4 regions of the Terribacillus aidingensis genome follow, and region 2 is predicted to be linked to each of the others. Evidence: riboswitches for the same ligand, from Rfam matches in the RefSeq annotation. Region 2 holds a riboswitch; each other region holds the start of a gene.
The links. Region 2 has a riboswitch for S-adenosylmethionine ahead of ABXS78_RS00975 (homoserine dehydrogenase). Riboswitches for the same ligand answer to the same signal wherever they lie in the genome.
Positions count from the first base shown of each region.

Region 1: linked by a shared signal. The riboswitch ahead of ABXS78_RS15985 (ATP-binding cassette domain-containing protein) and the one ahead of ABXS78_RS00975 (homoserine dehydrogenase) in region 2 are both predicted to bind S-adenosylmethionine.
Region 3: linked by a shared signal. The riboswitch ahead of ABXS78_RS02740 (hypothetical protein) and the one ahead of ABXS78_RS00975 (homoserine dehydrogenase) in region 2 are both predicted to bind S-adenosylmethionine.
Region 4: linked by a shared signal. The riboswitch ahead of ABXS78_RS04230 (LLM class flavin-dependent oxidoreductase) and the one ahead of ABXS78_RS00975 (homoserine dehydrogenase) in region 2 are both predicted to bind S-adenosylmethionine.

Region 1 covers NZ_CP159996.1:3,086,314-3,090,405, reverse strand. The annotation lists gene ABXS78_RS15990 (alpha-galactosidase) at 1-1,317, shown strand, start outside; SAM riboswitch class I at 1,606-1,717, shown strand; gene ABXS78_RS15985 (ATP-binding cassette domain-containing protein) at 1,797-2,822, shown strand; gene ABXS78_RS15980 (methionine ABC transporter permease) at 2,813-3,475, shown strand; gene ABXS78_RS15975 (MetQ/NlpA family ABC transporter substrate-binding protein) at 3,481-4,092, shown strand, end outside.
Region 2 covers NZ_CP159996.1:164,975-169,066, reverse strand. The annotation lists gene ABXS78_RS00975 (homoserine dehydrogenase) at 107-1,234, opposite strand; SAM riboswitch class I at 1,320-1,416, opposite strand; gene ABXS78_RS00970 (ThiF family adenylyltransferase) at 1,490-2,500, opposite strand; gene ABXS78_RS00965 (thiazole synthase) at 2,500-3,264, opposite strand; gene thiS (sulfur carrier protein ThiS) at 3,268-3,471, opposite strand; gene thiO (glycine oxidase ThiO) at 3,468-4,092, opposite strand, start outside.
Region 3 covers NZ_CP159996.1:486,013-490,104, forward strand. The annotation lists gene ABXS78_RS02730 (DegV family protein) at 1-821, shown strand, start outside; gene ABXS78_RS02735 (transglutaminase family protein) at 1,169-1,777, opposite strand; SAM riboswitch class I at 1,980-2,084, shown strand; gene ABXS78_RS02740 (hypothetical protein) at 2,163-3,128, shown strand; gene ABXS78_RS02745 (spore coat protein) at 3,174-3,467, opposite strand; gene ABXS78_RS02750 (spore coat protein) at 3,486-3,677, opposite strand; gene ABXS78_RS02755 (cysteine hydrolase family protein) at 3,894-4,092, shown strand, end outside.
Region 4 covers NZ_CP159996.1:779,429-783,520, reverse strand. The annotation lists gene ABXS78_RS04235 (S66 peptidase family protein) at 1-1,029, shown strand; gene ABXS78_RS04230 (LLM class flavin-dependent oxidoreductase) at 1,047-2,411, opposite strand; SAM riboswitch class I at 2,490-2,591, opposite strand; gene ABXS78_RS04225 (DUF1992 domain-containing protein) at 2,604-2,975, opposite strand; gene ABXS78_RS04220 (CAP domain-containing protein) at 3,047-3,889, opposite strand.

The DNA of each region.
Region 1 (4,092 bases), 660 kb from region 2:
ACACCAGAAGCAGTGCTTGTTTATGCAGCGGATGGTTTGGGAGGAATGTCGCAAACGCTGCATGGGTTCTATCAGCAGCATCTAGTAAGAGGAGAATACAGAGATAAAGAGCGGCCGATTCTGATTAATAACTGGGAAGCGACGTATTTTGATTTTGATGCTGATAAAATTGAGGCAATCGCTGAGGCTGGCAGTGAGCTAGGGATCGAGCTTTTCGTATTGGATGATGGCTGGTTCAAAAAACGGAATTCAGATTCCACATCATTGGGAGATTGGTTTGTCGATAAAACGAAGCTGCCGAATGGACTTGAAGATGTGGCGAAACGTGTAAACGATTTAGATATGCAATTTGGACTTTGGTTCGAGCCGGAAATGGTATCGGTGGACAGTGATTTGTACCGTGAGCATCCTGACTGGTGTCTGCATGTGCCGAATCGGTATCGTACGGAAAGCCGTGATCAGCTCGTGCTCGATTTTTCAAGACAGGATGTTCGGGAGGAGATTATTAAGCGAGTAGCAGCCATCTTGGAAAGTGCCCCAATCACTTATGTGAAATGGGATATGAACCGTCATCTGTCTGAGGTCGGTTCTGCCTTGCTTCCTCCTGAGCGTCAGCGGGAAACAGCACATCGACATATTCTCGGAGTCTATGAAGTGATGGATAAGATCACTTCCCGTTTTCCGCAGATTCTGTTTGAAAGCTGCTCAGGCGGCGGCGGACGCTATGACCCGGGAATTCTGTATTACATGCCACAAACATGGACAAGTGATAATACAGATGCTGTCTCAAGGCTTAAAATTCAGCATACTACAAGTTTGCTTTATCCCATTGCTTCGATGGGTGCCCATGTATCTGATGTTCCGAACCATCAAGTACACAGATTTACTTCATTGGAGATGCGGGGTGACGTCGCGATGGCAGGGAATCTAGGATACGAGCTGGACCTCACAAAGCTTAGTCCTGAGGAGAAGGAAGTCGTCAAGCAGCAGATTAACACCTATAAGGAGATTCGCAGACTTGTTCAGTTCGGTCGATTCTATCGGCTGAAAAGTCCTTTTGAAGGCAATGAAACTGCTTGGATGTTTGTTAACGAAGATAAAACAGAAGCTTTTGTCTCCTATTATCGTGTTCTGGCAGAGCCAGCAGCACCACTCGCTTCTTTACGGATGAAGGGATTGGATGGAGCTAAAAACTACAGAATCAATGGTACGGAAGAAATATACAGTGGTGATGAACTGGCATACAGCGGTATTCGTGTACCTGCAGACCTTATTGGGGATTTTGTAAGTTACACTTGGCACCTAAAAGCTGAATAACATTGAAAGTCGAATCTTTGATGCGACTTTTTAATTTGGCTGTATAGGAAAACAGGCTTGGTTATCGTATACTTTAGCTACTAATCCAAACTAGCCAATATGCGTCTTATTATGATTGAAAGGCTGTGTGAAGCAATCCTTTTTTGATAATGTATAAATAGCTAACGCAAGCTGGCCACAGCAAGGGATTATCCAATACCAGGGAAAAGAATTTTAAAAAAGAGATTGACTTTCAATCTGCAATCCCATAACATGGTAATCAAATCTTACAACTACATACTTGTTTTATTCTTATCCAGAGAGACCGAGGGATCAGGCCCTATGACGTCTCGGCAACGGGTTTATTACTAAATACCGTGCCAATTCCTGCAAACGCTCATGAGCGTTTGGAAGATGAGAATGAGGAAGTTTCATACGTGGAGCCCTCTTTTTCTGGATAAGGAAAAGAGGGCTCTTTTGTGTTGATGGGAGGAAAAATGATGATTGCTTTCAAGGATGTTTCAAAGACATTTACAATCGGAAAACGGGAAGTGCATGCTGTTAGAAATGTGAATCTGACAATCGAGGAAGGAGAGATATTCGGCATTATCGGCTTTAGCGGAGCCGGTAAAAGTACCTTGCTCAGGCTTGTCAATGTGCTGGAAAATCCGACAGCAGGTTCGGTGGAAGTGCAAGGTGTGGATTTAGCCAGTCTTCGTCCTAGTGAAGTTCGGAAAGTACGCCGCAGGATAGGGATGATCTTTCAGAATTTCAATCTGTTAACCTCGCGGACTGTTGCTGGTAATGTTGCTTATCCTTTGAAACTAGCAAAAATGCCGCGAGCAAAAATAAAAGAGAGAGTGGAAGAACTGCTGCGTTTCGTTGGGTTGTCAGACAAGGCTAAGGATTTTCCGGAGCAGCTTTCAGGGGGGCAGAAACAGAGAGTTGGCATTGCCAGAGCATTAGCCACATCACCAGATATTCTGATTTGTGATGAAGCAACTTCGGCACTGGATCCTGATACAACCGGTGAAATTCTTCGTCTTCTTAAAAAGGTGAACAAGGAATTCGGTATTACAATTCTGCTGATCACACATGAGATGCATGTGATTCAAGCAATCTGTGACAAGGTTGCTGTAATGGAGGATGGAGAGGTTATAGAAACTGGCGGTGTATTCGATACATTCACAAGTCCTGTCCACCAGACGACAAAACGTTTTATCCGCTCCGTTCAGCAGGACCTCCCATCTCCATCGTTATTAGATGAGTGGCGGCAAAAAGGCGGGAAGCAGCTATACCGAATCATTTTCAAAGGAGAGGTGGCAAGCGATCCAGTCTTATCCCGGGTAACAAGAAAGCACGATATTGACGTGAATATCGTCTATGGTTCCGTCCAAGAAATCCAGGCAAAATTCTACGGCAATTTGCTTGTCAGCTTTGACGGTGACGAAGGTAAAACAGCCAGTGCTGTAAGGGAATTAGAAGAGATCGTACAAATAGAGGAGGTGGATGTGGCATGGGCGTAGATTGGCAAACTTTTTGGCCGCGTATTGTCGAGGCGACTGGTCAGACGATTCTGATGGTGGCTGTCACATTGGTCATTGGTTCTATATTCGGCATCATTCTCGGACTTCTACTTTTCATTACCCGTAAAGGAAACATCCTAGAAAATGCGTTTCTTTTTCAAATTATCAACTTCCTGATCAACATTATCCGCCCGATCCCCTTCATTATATTCCTAGTCGCGATCAGTCCGCTGACCAGAGAGGTGATTGGCACGACTATCGGTACATGGGCCGCGATCTTCCCAATGAGCATCGCAGCTGCATTCAGCATCGCACGAGTTGTAGAAAATAATTTCATCAGTATTGACCCGGGTGTCATCGAGGCAGCCAAGGCCATGGGAGCCAGTCCTCTTCAGATAATCTTTACCATCTTGATTCCGGAAGCTCTCGGTCCGCTCGTTCTCGGATTGACGTTCATTACCATCAGTTTGATTGATTTCTCGGCAATGGCAGGAACGGTCGGCGGCGGTGGTCTCGGACATGTAGCGATGACATATGGCTACCAGCGGTTTGATACAAGCGTCATGATTGTTACAGTCGTTATCTTAATTGTGCTTGTCCAGCTTGCCCAATGGGTCGGCAATACACTTTCAAGAAAAATTTTAAGGAGATGATCGACATGAAAAAAGCTCTACTTGGAATCGTTTCGTTAGCCTTTGTATTTATCCTTGCAGCGTGTGGGAGCAGCTCAGCAGATGGCAGCCAAACAGTGAAAATCGGTGTAACAGGTTCTGATGGGGATCAATGGCCAATTTTGAAGGAAAAGGCGAAGGAAGAGGGCATCAATATCGAACTTGTGGAATTCTCTGACTATACACTGCCAAACCAAGCGTTGGCCAACGGTGAAATCGACATGAACTCATTCCAGCATATCGCCTTCCTAAGTCAATATGCCAAAGAAAATGGCGATACTATTGTACCAATCGGTTCGACAGTCATTGCCCCAATTGGAGCTTATTCAGAGAAAATCGAAAGCCTTGATGAACTGAAGGAAGGCGATAAGATTGCTATCCCGGATGATCCATCTAACCAAGCTAGATCACTGCGGGCTTTGGAAGCAGCTGGCGTTATAAAATTAGCGGATGACTTTGGCCAGTTCGGAGATCCATCCAAAATTGTAGAGAATCCGAAGAACATTGAGATCGTACCTGTTGTTGCCCAGCAAACTCCACGTGTCTTGCCGGATGTAGCAGCATCTTTCATCAATAATGGTATAGCAGGTCAGGCAGGT
Region 2 (4,092 bases):
AAAATAGGTCAAAAGAGGCAGTGCTTATTAGAATAAGCATGTAAAAAGGCATACATAAGTCATCATATGTACACCTTCTTTTTGTCCATCTTATCGTCTTCCTACATTAAGCCTCTGCCTTAGCCTGTGCTCTTGCAGCAAGTCGATAATAGCGACCATCAGATGCAACGTTTTCTCCGTGAAGAAGAACTGTCTCACCAGACGGCAAGTGAACATAAGGAACTGCCTCCCGTTTCTCCGTGAATTTGATTTCGCGTTTTACACTGATTTCTTTCCGCTGATGGACGAGGTTCGCCAAGTCCTCGACGATGGCACTGGCCGTCGGCAGGGCGCCGGCACCTGGCCCTTGAAGCTTCAGCTTGCCAACCAGATCACCTTCCACACATACAGCATTATCTACTCCATCTACACTGTACAACGGGTGTGCAGCTGTTAGGATGACTGGTTCTACAGATGCCGTCACTTCTCCGCCCGCGTTTTCAAGCGTGGCAACATGTTTAATTTTCCACCCTTGTTCTGCGGCTGCACGGATATCCTGTGAGGAAACCGAACGGATTCCCCTGCGCGTGACCTTCTCCCAAAACGGCTGAGCTTCAAATAACAAATCACTCAACACCATTAGTTTATAAAACGCATCCCAGCCATCAACATCATTGGCGGGATCTGCTTCTGCAAAACCAGCTTCCTGCGCGAGACGCAGCGCCTCTCCAAATGGAAGGCCCTTATCGGACATTTCCGTCAGAATGAAATTGGATGTGCCATTTAAAATCGCCTCTACTTTGACGACATGGTTAATATGCAGAAGCTGCTTCAACGTCCCAATCACCGGTACACCGCCCGCGACTGCTGCTTCATATTCCAACCGAACACCTTTATCCTTTGCCAATTGCTTCAGCTCCGCGCCCCGGGAAGCAATCAATTCTTTATTCGCTGTGATTATATGACAGCCGTGCTGGATTGCTTCCGTTAGATAACTGAAAGCAGGCTCAATTCCGACACTCGCTTCGATGATCACATCAAGATCAGATATGGAGAACAACTCATCTGCATCATCTGTCAGCAATGCGTCCGTCACTTGCTGCGCATACTTCTTCTTTTCCCGCACCAAGACACCTGCCACATGTACCTCCTTCCCGAAAATCGTCTGCAGGTTCTCCTGATGGGAGCGGATCGTCCTCCCTACAGCGCTTCCTACTGTGCCGTATCCTATCAATCCAATCTTCACTGCTGTCATCTGTTTTGCCTCCTCGAATGATTTTCTGCATAAAAAAAAAGCCTCCCTGAGAGGACAGGGAGACGAATGTACCGTACTGTGTCTTCTCTCATCTACAGGAATTAGCACCTATACAAGTCAAAGTTACACTTGCAGGTTGCCGGGCATCATCGGGCCAGTCCCTCCGCCGCTCTTGATAAGAGTTTTATATATTCATTTGTTATGAAGGAGTTTAGCATGAATAAGATACAGAGTCAACTGAAAATTCTAACAACATTATCCGACAAGACTGTCATAAAGGGAACGCGCCCGGCTTATGTCAGCCACACCATGAATGATTGCTCTGCCATCAGCAAATAGCACAAATCTATGACCCTTGTATTGAAAAGCCAGCAAGTATTCATTAACAGTGATCTGGTCGACTGCACAAACCCACTCTTCAGATAAAGCTCGCAGGTTCAATGATTTTTTGGCGCTAGGCCTTATATGGACTGCCTCTCTTCCGCAAAGGACATCCAGTCTCGTCTGGGAGGAGCCATTCAAAAAAGGCAATACTGCATGTGTGCCGCAGCTGGGACAACTTGAATTGCGAAGGTTTTTCACGTCCACTCTCGTATAATCCCCTGTCCAAATATCAAATGCACATAGTTCTGCCTTTACTTCCTGACCGCATAAGATTCGTAATGCTTGTGTCACTTGCATCGCCGCCACCCATTGGACAATCGGGCTGATGATTCCTGCCGTATCACATGTTTCGCTTTGCTGCGGAAGCTGTTCCAAGAGACAGTGAAGACATGGAGTATCTTTATCGGCGAGCACTGGGTAGGTTATCCCGTAGCTGCCCACACATGCACCATATAAGTACGGAATACCGTGCTTCAATGCTGCATCATTGACGATTAAACGTGTCTCGAAATTATCGGTAGCATCCACAATTACATCAGCATCTTCAATCAAGCGCTCGATATTATGGTAATCAACATTTTCAATCACGGTATGCAGCGTCACTTGTTGATTGATTGCCTGTAGTCGCTCCTTTGCTGCAGAAGCTTTCGGCAAATAGGCAGCAGCATCTTGCTCTGTATACAGCTGCTGGCGCTGGAGATTATGGAATTCAACATAATCCCGATCAATAAGCATCAGTTCTCCAATACCAGCACGTACAAGCATCTCTGCAGAAGCAGAGCCTAATGCTCCCATCCCAATTAAGACAATTTTACCGTTTTCCACCTGTGCCTGCCCATCCTTGCCGATGAACAGCTCCTGTTTCCGATAACGATCCTTCATCAGGTAAACAAACCTTCATTCGGGCTGCTAGCTACTGCGTAATTTTTTTCAGGAATTCTTCCTGCTTCAAAACCTAAACGACCTGCTTCAATAGCCAGCTTCATCGCATATGCCATTCGAACAGGGTCTGCAGCTCCGGACACAGCTGTATTCAACAAGACACCATCAGCCCCGAGCTCCATTGCATACGCAGCATCTTTAGGAGAACCAATACCAGCATCAACAATGACCGGTACACTGCTCTGTTCAATGATCATACGCAGGTTGAAAGGATTGATGATACCTTTTCCCGAACCAATTGGCGATGCACCTGGCATAATCGCATGTACTCCCAGATCCACGAGCCGCTTGGCCAATACAACATCATCCGACGTGTAAGGCAGGACAATGAAGCCCTCCTCCAACAGCATTTCAGATGCCCGCAGTGTCTCAACTGGATCAGGAAGCAATGTCCGGTCACAGCCAATCACTTCCACCTTCACCATATCGCATAAACCCGAAGCTTTAGCCAGTTTGGCAATACGAACAGCCTCTTCTGCTGTCTTTGCCCCTGCTGTATTCGGAAGTAAAGAGTACTTTTCCAGATCCAGCTGTTCCAGGAAATTTGGCTGAGATGGCTCAAAGATATCCATCCGCCTCACAGCAAATGTCAGTATCTCTGCCTTCGAAATATCGACCGCCTCTACCTGTACCTCAAATGACGGGTATTTGCCTGTTCCCAATAATAAGCGGGAAGCAAATGTCTTATCTGCAATCTGTAACATTCTTCATCCTCCTCCTACAAAATGAATCAGCTCGACTTTATCGCCATTTCTAATCGGCTGATCTGCATATGAAGCTTTATTAATGATCTCTTTGTTCAGTTCGACAATCACAATCCTTTTCTCCAGGGAAAGTGATGCTAACAGCTGAGCTATAGTCTTGATATCAGCAGATAATTCCTGCTGCCTGCCATTCAGCTGAATATTCACATCAATACCTCCTCGCCAGTGTTCAATCTATCGACACGAAATGCTTCCTTCCATTCTTCCAGAACTTCATTGCTGCTTATCAAATCACAAATCATCTTGCCCGTAGCTGGGGCAAGCAGAATGCCATTGCGCTGATGGCCAGCAGCGATATACAAGCCATTCATTTCTGGATGCTCACCAATCAGCGGCTTGCCATCGTATGTCTGAGGTCTGAGACCTGCCCAGCTTCTGAGGAACGGCATTTTATCAACCTCTGGCAGCATCCTTCTCACTTTCTCCATGATAGTCTGTAATCCTCCAAGCGTGGGCTCAGTGCTCCAATCATTCTTGACCTTTGTTGCACCTATGATCAGCTCATTGTTGTTACGCGGAACAATATAATGCTGATCATGGAATAAACTGCATGTAAGAGGAGTTTGCGTATTCGTAACAGCAATGCACTCACCCTTCACTGGAAAAATCGGCGTCCCCAACCCTGAACGCTGGAGCAGAGCATTACTCCAAACTCCGCTGGCAATCACCACACGATCCGCTTGCCATTCTCCCTTGGAAGTCCGTAACCGATAATGAGCGGATTCCTTCACAATCTCATCGACCCGGGTATAAGCGTTAATCCGGGCA
Region 3 (4,092 bases), 320 kb from region 2:
AAGAGGATTTACAGAGATATCCTTTTATATACTACGCGCATTTAAATGTTGTCGTAGATGATAAGTCCTATATTGATTTAAAAGAGATTACGAATGATCAGTTATTTCGTTTTATAGATGAGGGAGCTTCCTATTCTTCTTCCCTGCCTTCACCAGAAATATTTATGACGCTTTATGAAGAATTATTGGCTAGTTATGATGCTATTATCAGCCTGCATTGTACAGAAAATGTAAGCGGTACCGTCAATTCGGCTCGTATAGCAAGGGATTCAATCGAGGGTGCCGAAGATAAAATCACCGTCATTGATACGAATACAGCTTCTATTGGAGTAGAAAATATCGTCATTAAAGTATGTGAACTAATGGAGCAAGGTAAGTCAATCCATGAATTGTTAGATGCAATTGAATATTACCGAACGCATGGGGAGCTGTATCTTACGATTAATGACCTTACTACACTAGTACGTACTGGGCGTATTTCAAAGACTGCATCAAGGATCGGAAATTTATTGCATATCAAGCCGATTATCGGTTTTGAAAATGCGAAATTAGAGGTTATGGGCAAAGTCCGTACGAAGAAGCGTCTGCTGAAATGGATGCTGGAAAGATTACGACACGATATAGAACAATCAGGAAAACAAGTTGTTCGCATTACACATGTGAATTCCATTGATCTTGCTACTGAGCTAAAGCATGCATTGGAAATATGCGGAGATAAGGTTGAAGTTTTTATCAGCAATGAAATCAGTTCCGTTATGGCAATTCATTTTGGCAGAGGCGGGGTTGGGGCAAGCTGGATGCCCGCTAATTATTCTGTTTAGCAAATTGCTTGTGATATTAATCAGTCGTATATATAAACCCTCGAACAATTTAATTGTTCGAGGGTTTTGTTATGCTGAATGAAGTTTTAGTATTAAGGCTGCTTTTCTGCACTCTTAAAAATAAAGAAGCCTATCTTCGTGAAAAGATAAAGTGTAAAGATGATTATTAGAGTCCTGCCTATAACATCACCATCAGTCATGTCAAAGCTATTTTGAAATAATAAACGACTATTAAAACAAAGATAAATTGCGATTAAAAGAGGAATAGCAATAAACAAAACAGCAATGACACGTCTGGCTTCCCAACTCATTATAATCAGTCCTCCCATATATGATCCTTTTCAATATCATAAAAAATCAGGTAAGTGATTCTTATACATAATCAGAGCATCTTTACTGGTTTTTAGAGTGTGTATTGTCTTAGTATTGGGTGTTGCGTAGATAATAGGATAATCTATTTCACCATATTCTTCATTAATTCGGAATGCTAATTGCTCTGCGCCCAGAGAAAATTCAGATTGTATACCGGGTTTGTTTCCGCGTGCATCCAAACGCAACCATCTATTTAAGTCTTTGATATACACTCCATTAAGTGCATGTATGCAATATCCTTTATCAGGTGTATCAAATAGCATCAATCTTTGGTAGCAAAATCCAGTGGGAACTCCTACTGATCTTAACATGGCAGCAAGCAAATTAGATTTTGCATAACAGATACCTTCTTTGTATGTAAGTACTTCTGATGCTCTGCAAGTCACCCGCTTGCTTTGAATATCCCATGAGTGCGCTATACTATCACGAACATAATGGAATACTGCTCTGACTTTTTCTATTTCGGACATTTGAGATGAAATCAGCTCACTAATCTTCTCTTTGATCAGAGGATGTGAGAAGTCTATTACATCTGATTCATTCAAGTAATCATTGTAAGAATGTTTCTCTGGTATAAGATTCAAGTATCTCCCTCCTGCCAATACATATGTATAAATATACCAATAAAATCAATTAGGTGGTTCATTAATTTTAATTGTGCTAAATCATTCTTATGCACATATTATGGTTCTCTAAAGCAATTTACATTTGTTAATCCGAGTAACCCGATAAGTTATATTGACAATCTAATCGTTGTCTGGTAAACTTTCTGAAAACTGTATATGTTTCTTATCTAGAGAGGTGGAGGGATATGGCCCTGTGAAACCTCAGCAGCAGGTCTGACAACAGATACTGTGCTAATTCCATCGGTTCATAGCCGGCAGATAAGATGAATAGAGGAAGCCTCTCGACGCATCTTGCACGAGAGGCTTTTGTATTTGTCCCTGCCTACAGAAAGGGGAAGGCAACATGTTTGAATTGATTCGGGAACTGTCCAAGTACAAAGGGTACAATCAGTCATTTGTTTCACAGATCGTCGATAAGATTACACCGTTCGCAGACGAGATGCACTTTGACAGTCGGGGGAACCTTATTGTCCGTAAATATGGAGAAAAGTATTCGCCGAAGATAACCTTGCTCGCTGAGGTAAAGGAAGAGATTTACGTGGTGACGTCGATAACGGAATCAGGTGCGCTTGTAGCGGATGCAAACTACTTCTCGCTCACCTATGCTCAGGGGCAGACTGTACAAGTGGAGACAAAGTATGGATTAGTGCAGGGCGTGATCATGGCAGGTGAAGCAGAGCAGCATGCAGCTGTGATCGACATCGGTGCGAACTCAGAAAATGATGCGCGTGAGATGGGCGTTGAGCCTGGTGATCATGTAACGCTTTTTGATGATTTTCTATATCTTGGGGACGAGGTAAGCGGAAGAGTCGTCGGGAAAGGGCTGGATAATAAAGTGGCGCCGGCAATTGCAATCAATCTTCTGCAGCAATGGAATACAGCTGAAGGGGAAATCACCATCATCTTCTTTCCGTTTCATAACAAAAAGCAACTTACCTATCAGCTCGAAGGAGAAGCAGCCTTTTTTATCGGATCCGTCCCTCGCCAAAGAATTGCCCATAAAAGCCGAGGAGCCATCGAATTAGGAAGCGGCGTTGCGATCAAAGTGGCAGACAAAACAATTCCAATCAATCAGACTTTGAAAAATCAGCTCGTCGATTTGGCCATTGCTCATGACATTCCATTTCAGTTGGAATTCCTATTCAGACATCGTTACAAAAAGCTATCCACTAAAATTCCGGTAGGCGTTTTGAATATCCCGATCGAGCATCTTGACCAGACAACTCAGGTCGTATCGGTAAAGGATCTTGAGGATACGAATCAGCTGATTCAAACCTATCTATGGAGAAGTAAAGAACTGCAATTTTAATAAATAAAAAACCTCGTACAGCGCCCTGGCAGTACGAGGTTTATTTTATTTCACTAATTCGAGAGACTTCTCGATTTTTTCTTTATCATGTTTCAATTGTTTGTCCACATCATGCGCATAGTACATGTCATTTTTGATCATGTAATCTGCGATTTTAGCGTGATTATCAATTGCTTGATCCAATTGTTTCTTCAAAACCTTTCGTACATCGGGAGATGCAGTTTCTGTCAGTGCAACCGCATAGGTTCTGACAGTGGCTTTAGCTGAAACCAGTAGTTCCGTCGCAATTAACTCATCACGCATTTTTCCTGCTGTCTTCAATTTTTCCGTGATACTCATTCCAATCACCTTCCTTTATTAAGATAGGACTTCCTGCAATTCCTTGATTGCTTTCTCTGAACTAGTTACATCATTATCCAGAATCATTCTCAAAGTGTCATCTTCGGCCAGGGATTGTAATGCATAGGATTTCACCAGGCAGCTCTGTTTCAGAGTAAGTACTTCGTGTACTTCCAACGTTTCATGAAGTGCTAATTTATTCTTTGCCATGTTAATCCTCCTCACGTGTTCTCTTACACGGTATAGATAGCCGGATTGAGCAGACAATAAACATCTTTTGATTGGAAAATGACACCATTTTACTAGGAAGTGGTGTATACTACAGTTAATTTTCAAGTAGGAGGCGGTTCAGTATGAAACATACTAAGACAGCATACAAGTCGCAAAGCAGGAGAGTCATAGCAATCAGCTAAAGGGGAGCTTTTATTGAAGCAAGCATTATTGATTATCGATGCACAGCAAGCACTAATTGAAGGAGGAGCAGGAGAGAGACCTGTTTATCGCAAAGAGAACCTGATTGAAAAAATCAACCTAGTCATCGACAAAGCGCAAACGGCAGACGCAGCCATTCTTTTCGTCCGTGATACAGATGTCTCCGAAGGGAAGGGCGCTGGATTCCAGATTC
Region 4 (4,092 bases), 610 kb from region 2:
ATGATGACGACCATGTATCCAAGCGCTTTAACTCCCAACTCCACCTTCGCAATTACTGCTCCGTCAAGCGGAGTTCCTGCTCCTCTGCATTCCAAAATACATAAAGCTAAAATGCAGCTCGAGAAACTCGGTGCTCATGTGATCATTGGAGAAACCGTCTGGACACAGCAAGCCGCTAGAAGCAGCTCTGCTGAAACTAGAGCTAACGAGCTGATGGCTTATCTGAGTGATCCTGAAATCGATGCAATCATGCCGCCATGGGGAGGAGAACTGCTTGTACAAGTATTGCCTATGCTTGATTGGGACAAGCTAACCAAGAGCAAGCCCACATGGCTGATTGGTTATTCTGACACAAGCACACTTCTATGCAGCTATACACTCCAAACAAATTTTGCATCTGCCCATACGACTAACTTTTTTGATTTGAATATGGAAGCACTCGATGAAACGGCGAAGCAATGGCATAAGATATTATCTGCACCGTCCCGCAAGCACATGGTGCAGCACTCATCCCCTATGTATCAATCATCATGGGATGCGCTATTTGATCAAGACAATCCTGAGGGCTTCGACTTGGACAGCAAAACAGAATGGAAAACCACGACAGGTGAAGCCGTTTCCTTTACTGGCCGCTTAATCGGTGGCTGCTTGAATACCCTGACCGCTATCGCCGGAACGAAATATGCTCCTATTCAAACTTGGCGGGAATCTTTTAAAGAAGACACGATCGTCTACTTGGAATGGTTGGATTGGAGTACTGCTGAAACTTACCGGAATCTTTGGCATTTGAAGGAACACGGCTGGTTCAACGGTGCGAGCGGATTACTATTTGGCAGGCCATCTCGAAGCACTCCTTCAGAGGATTATACAGACGAACAGATGATTCATGAATTCGCAGATGAAATTGGATTGCCGATAATCTACGACGCCGATATTGGACACATGCCTCCGCAGTTCACGATGATCAATGGTGCGTTGGCAAATGTATCATATAAGGACGGCAAGGGAATTCTAACTTATTTGGAATAGGAAAGAGGAGCTGACGCTCAGCTCCTCTTTCCTTGTTTTGCCGGATGTGCCGCAGCGAGATGCGGATGTCCGTATAATTTCTCCCTAAAAGTTCCTTCTGCATAATCCTTTTTATATAATCCTCGCTCCTGCAAGATAGGTACAACCAATTCTACAAAGTCTTGCAGGTCTTTTGGTGTAATGTAATGTGTCAGATTGAAGCCATCCACTCCGCTTCGCACAAAGAAATCCTCCATCTTGTCCGCAACTTGCTCAGGACTGCCGATGATGATATCCGTTTCAGCTGGCTGACTGAATTTCTCCTGTATCTCTTTTACCGTAAATGGTTTGGCAGCATCCTTTGTCAGATAAGCAGCTCGCGATTGACCTTGTTCCGTATGCTTGTACGTGAACAGTTCTTCTTCATTTTCATAGGAAGCTAAATCATAGCCAGTGGACCCGCCATACTGGGCTTTGGCAGCATCTGCGCTCCAGTATTGCTTGATCTCGTCATATTTAGCATGAGCCTTCTCTTCTGTTTCAGCTACAACGACGTGCAGGAAGGTAAAAGCTTTGATTTCATCGCGGCTTCTGCCATAAGCCTCCGCACGCGCTTTGATATCCTCTATATAATAGTTGATTTTTTCTGGTGTCGGTCCGCCGACAAACACACATTCTGCATGTTTTGCGGCAAAATCCCTGCCTTTCTCGGAAGTACCTGCTTGGTAGAGCACCGGTGTGCGCTGTGGGGATGGCTCACTTACATGTGGTCCTTCCACTGAGAAATATGTACCCTTGTGCTTGATGCGGTGCACCTTTTCTGCTTCCACTAGAACCCCTCTTTCCGGGTCCGAAATAACAGCATCTTCTTCCCAGCTGTCCTCAAGCAGCTTATAAGAAATCTCCAGGAATTCATCAGCTATTCTGTAACGCTCATCATGCTTTACCATCTTCTCCAGTCCAAAATTCTGGGCTGCATTCGGCAAATAGGAAGTAACGATATTCCAAGCCACTCGCCCATTGGTCAGGTGATCGAGCGTCGAAAATTTACGTGCATTATGAAAAGGCTGTTCGTAAGACGTACTGACTGTGACAGCGAAGGACAAATGCTTCGTCACAGCTGCCATGGCCGGGATAGCGAAGGCTGGATCATTAAGCGGTACTTGCACGCCATCCCGCAAGGCTGCCTTTTCATCTCCTCCGTAAACATCATAGACGCCAAGCACATCAGCGAAGAACACCGCATCGAACTTTCCTTTTTCCAAAAGGCGCGCAAGCTCCATCCAGTATTCCAGCGACTTATACTCCCGATGTCTTCTGTTCTCCGGGTGCTTCCATAAGCCATGGGCGTTATGATTGGCGGCTGTCATATCAAATGCTTGCAGGATAATTTGTTTGGTCATTGCTTCCACTCCTCTATTTATGTAAAAAAAGCCTCTTCCGTTTTACAGAAGAGGCTCCTTATCCAAGGTAAAATGCTCCTCTTATCTGTCAGACTTCTCGTCTGCTGGAATTGGCACAGTGCATTACTGCCTGTTGCCGAGGCTTCAAAGGGCCAGTCCCTCCACCTCTCGTGATAAGAAAATACTATTTGATTATGTTAGTTTGTTTTCAATTTGTTCCCGATATTGACTGAGTGTGCCTGGCGAATTTCGCTTAAGCTTTTGAAGCAGCGCTTCGTATTGAATCTCTTTCTCACTAATGCGCTTCCGGAAAGCTGCCCGCTCTGTGTCGTCTGTACAAACACGCACCAGATCACGCAGTGCTACAATCTCTTTCTGCAGCTCCATCTCTGGTGGAATGTAGCCAGCATTCTTCAGGATCTTATAGCTCATACGCATATCCTCCGGTACACCGGATAGATCCTCCAGCTCCAAAGGTTTTCCAGCACCAGGAAGATTACGGAACTCTCCATTTGCTTCAGCCTGCTTGATACGCTCCTCCGCAAGCAGCGAAATCAGATCCATATAATCACTCCCTGCATACAAGAAAAGCAACCGATCATGATCGGTTGCTTTTCATTATACAATAATCTGAATTATTTACCAATGAATTGCTGTGTCCAGTAGTTACCGTTTTCTACATAACCTACACCGATGTTAGTGTAATCAGGGTTAAGGATATTCTCACGGTGACCTTGGCTGTTCATCCACGCTTCAACGACTTCTTCAGGAGTCTTTTGTCCTTGAGCGATGTTTTCACCTGCAGTTTTATAAGAAATACCGAAAGATTTCATCATATCGAACGGAGAACCGTAAGTCGGGCTGTTGTGATCGAAGTAACCATTGTCAGCCATATCTTTGGATTTCGCACGTGCTACTTTGCTTAGTTCAGTATCAGCTTTCAAAGCTTTAAGACCAGCTTTTTCACGCTCTTTGTTAGTTAAGTCTACTACTTGCTGTTCGAATGCACTCAGGCCTTCAGCAGCTTGCTTTTCTTCTGTTTGCTTGTTATCAGAAGCAGTTTCTTGTTTTTGTGCTGGAGCTTTTTGTTCAGTTGCTTGCTCTTCAGCTTTTTCTTCCTTTTTCGGAGCAGCAGCTTTTTGCTCTTCTTTCTGAGCAGCTGGCGCTTTTGCTTGCTCTTGCTGAGGTGCTGCTTGAGCAGGAGTCTGTGCTTTTTCTTGCTGAGCTGGCTGCTGAACATTGTATTTCGCTAGCAAGCTATCAGTATTAATGTGAATGTTATAAGCTGATAGATATTCATTCACCCATTTATTCAAATCTTCGATAGAAGAGAAAGATCCGCTTTTCACTACTTGTGCTACGTGCACTTGAGCTTCTTCTTTCGTTGGTTGAGCTGGTGCAGCATTTGCTGTTCCTGCCAATGCGCCTCCCGCTAGAATAGCTGTAGATAGTGTTGTTACTAATACTTTCTTAAACATGATGTTGCTCCTTTCGAGATGTATGTTTTCCTGTTGCAGCAACATCATAGCATGGGTTTTTGTGTAATATTGCAGCCTAGAATTTCCAATAGGCACTCAAATCTGTACAGCACTGCGAAAAGTCCGATTCTTATGCGAAATCGTACCCGTTTAGCCGACTATGAAACTAGTAATAAACAGACGCTTTACTATTTATTGGATGT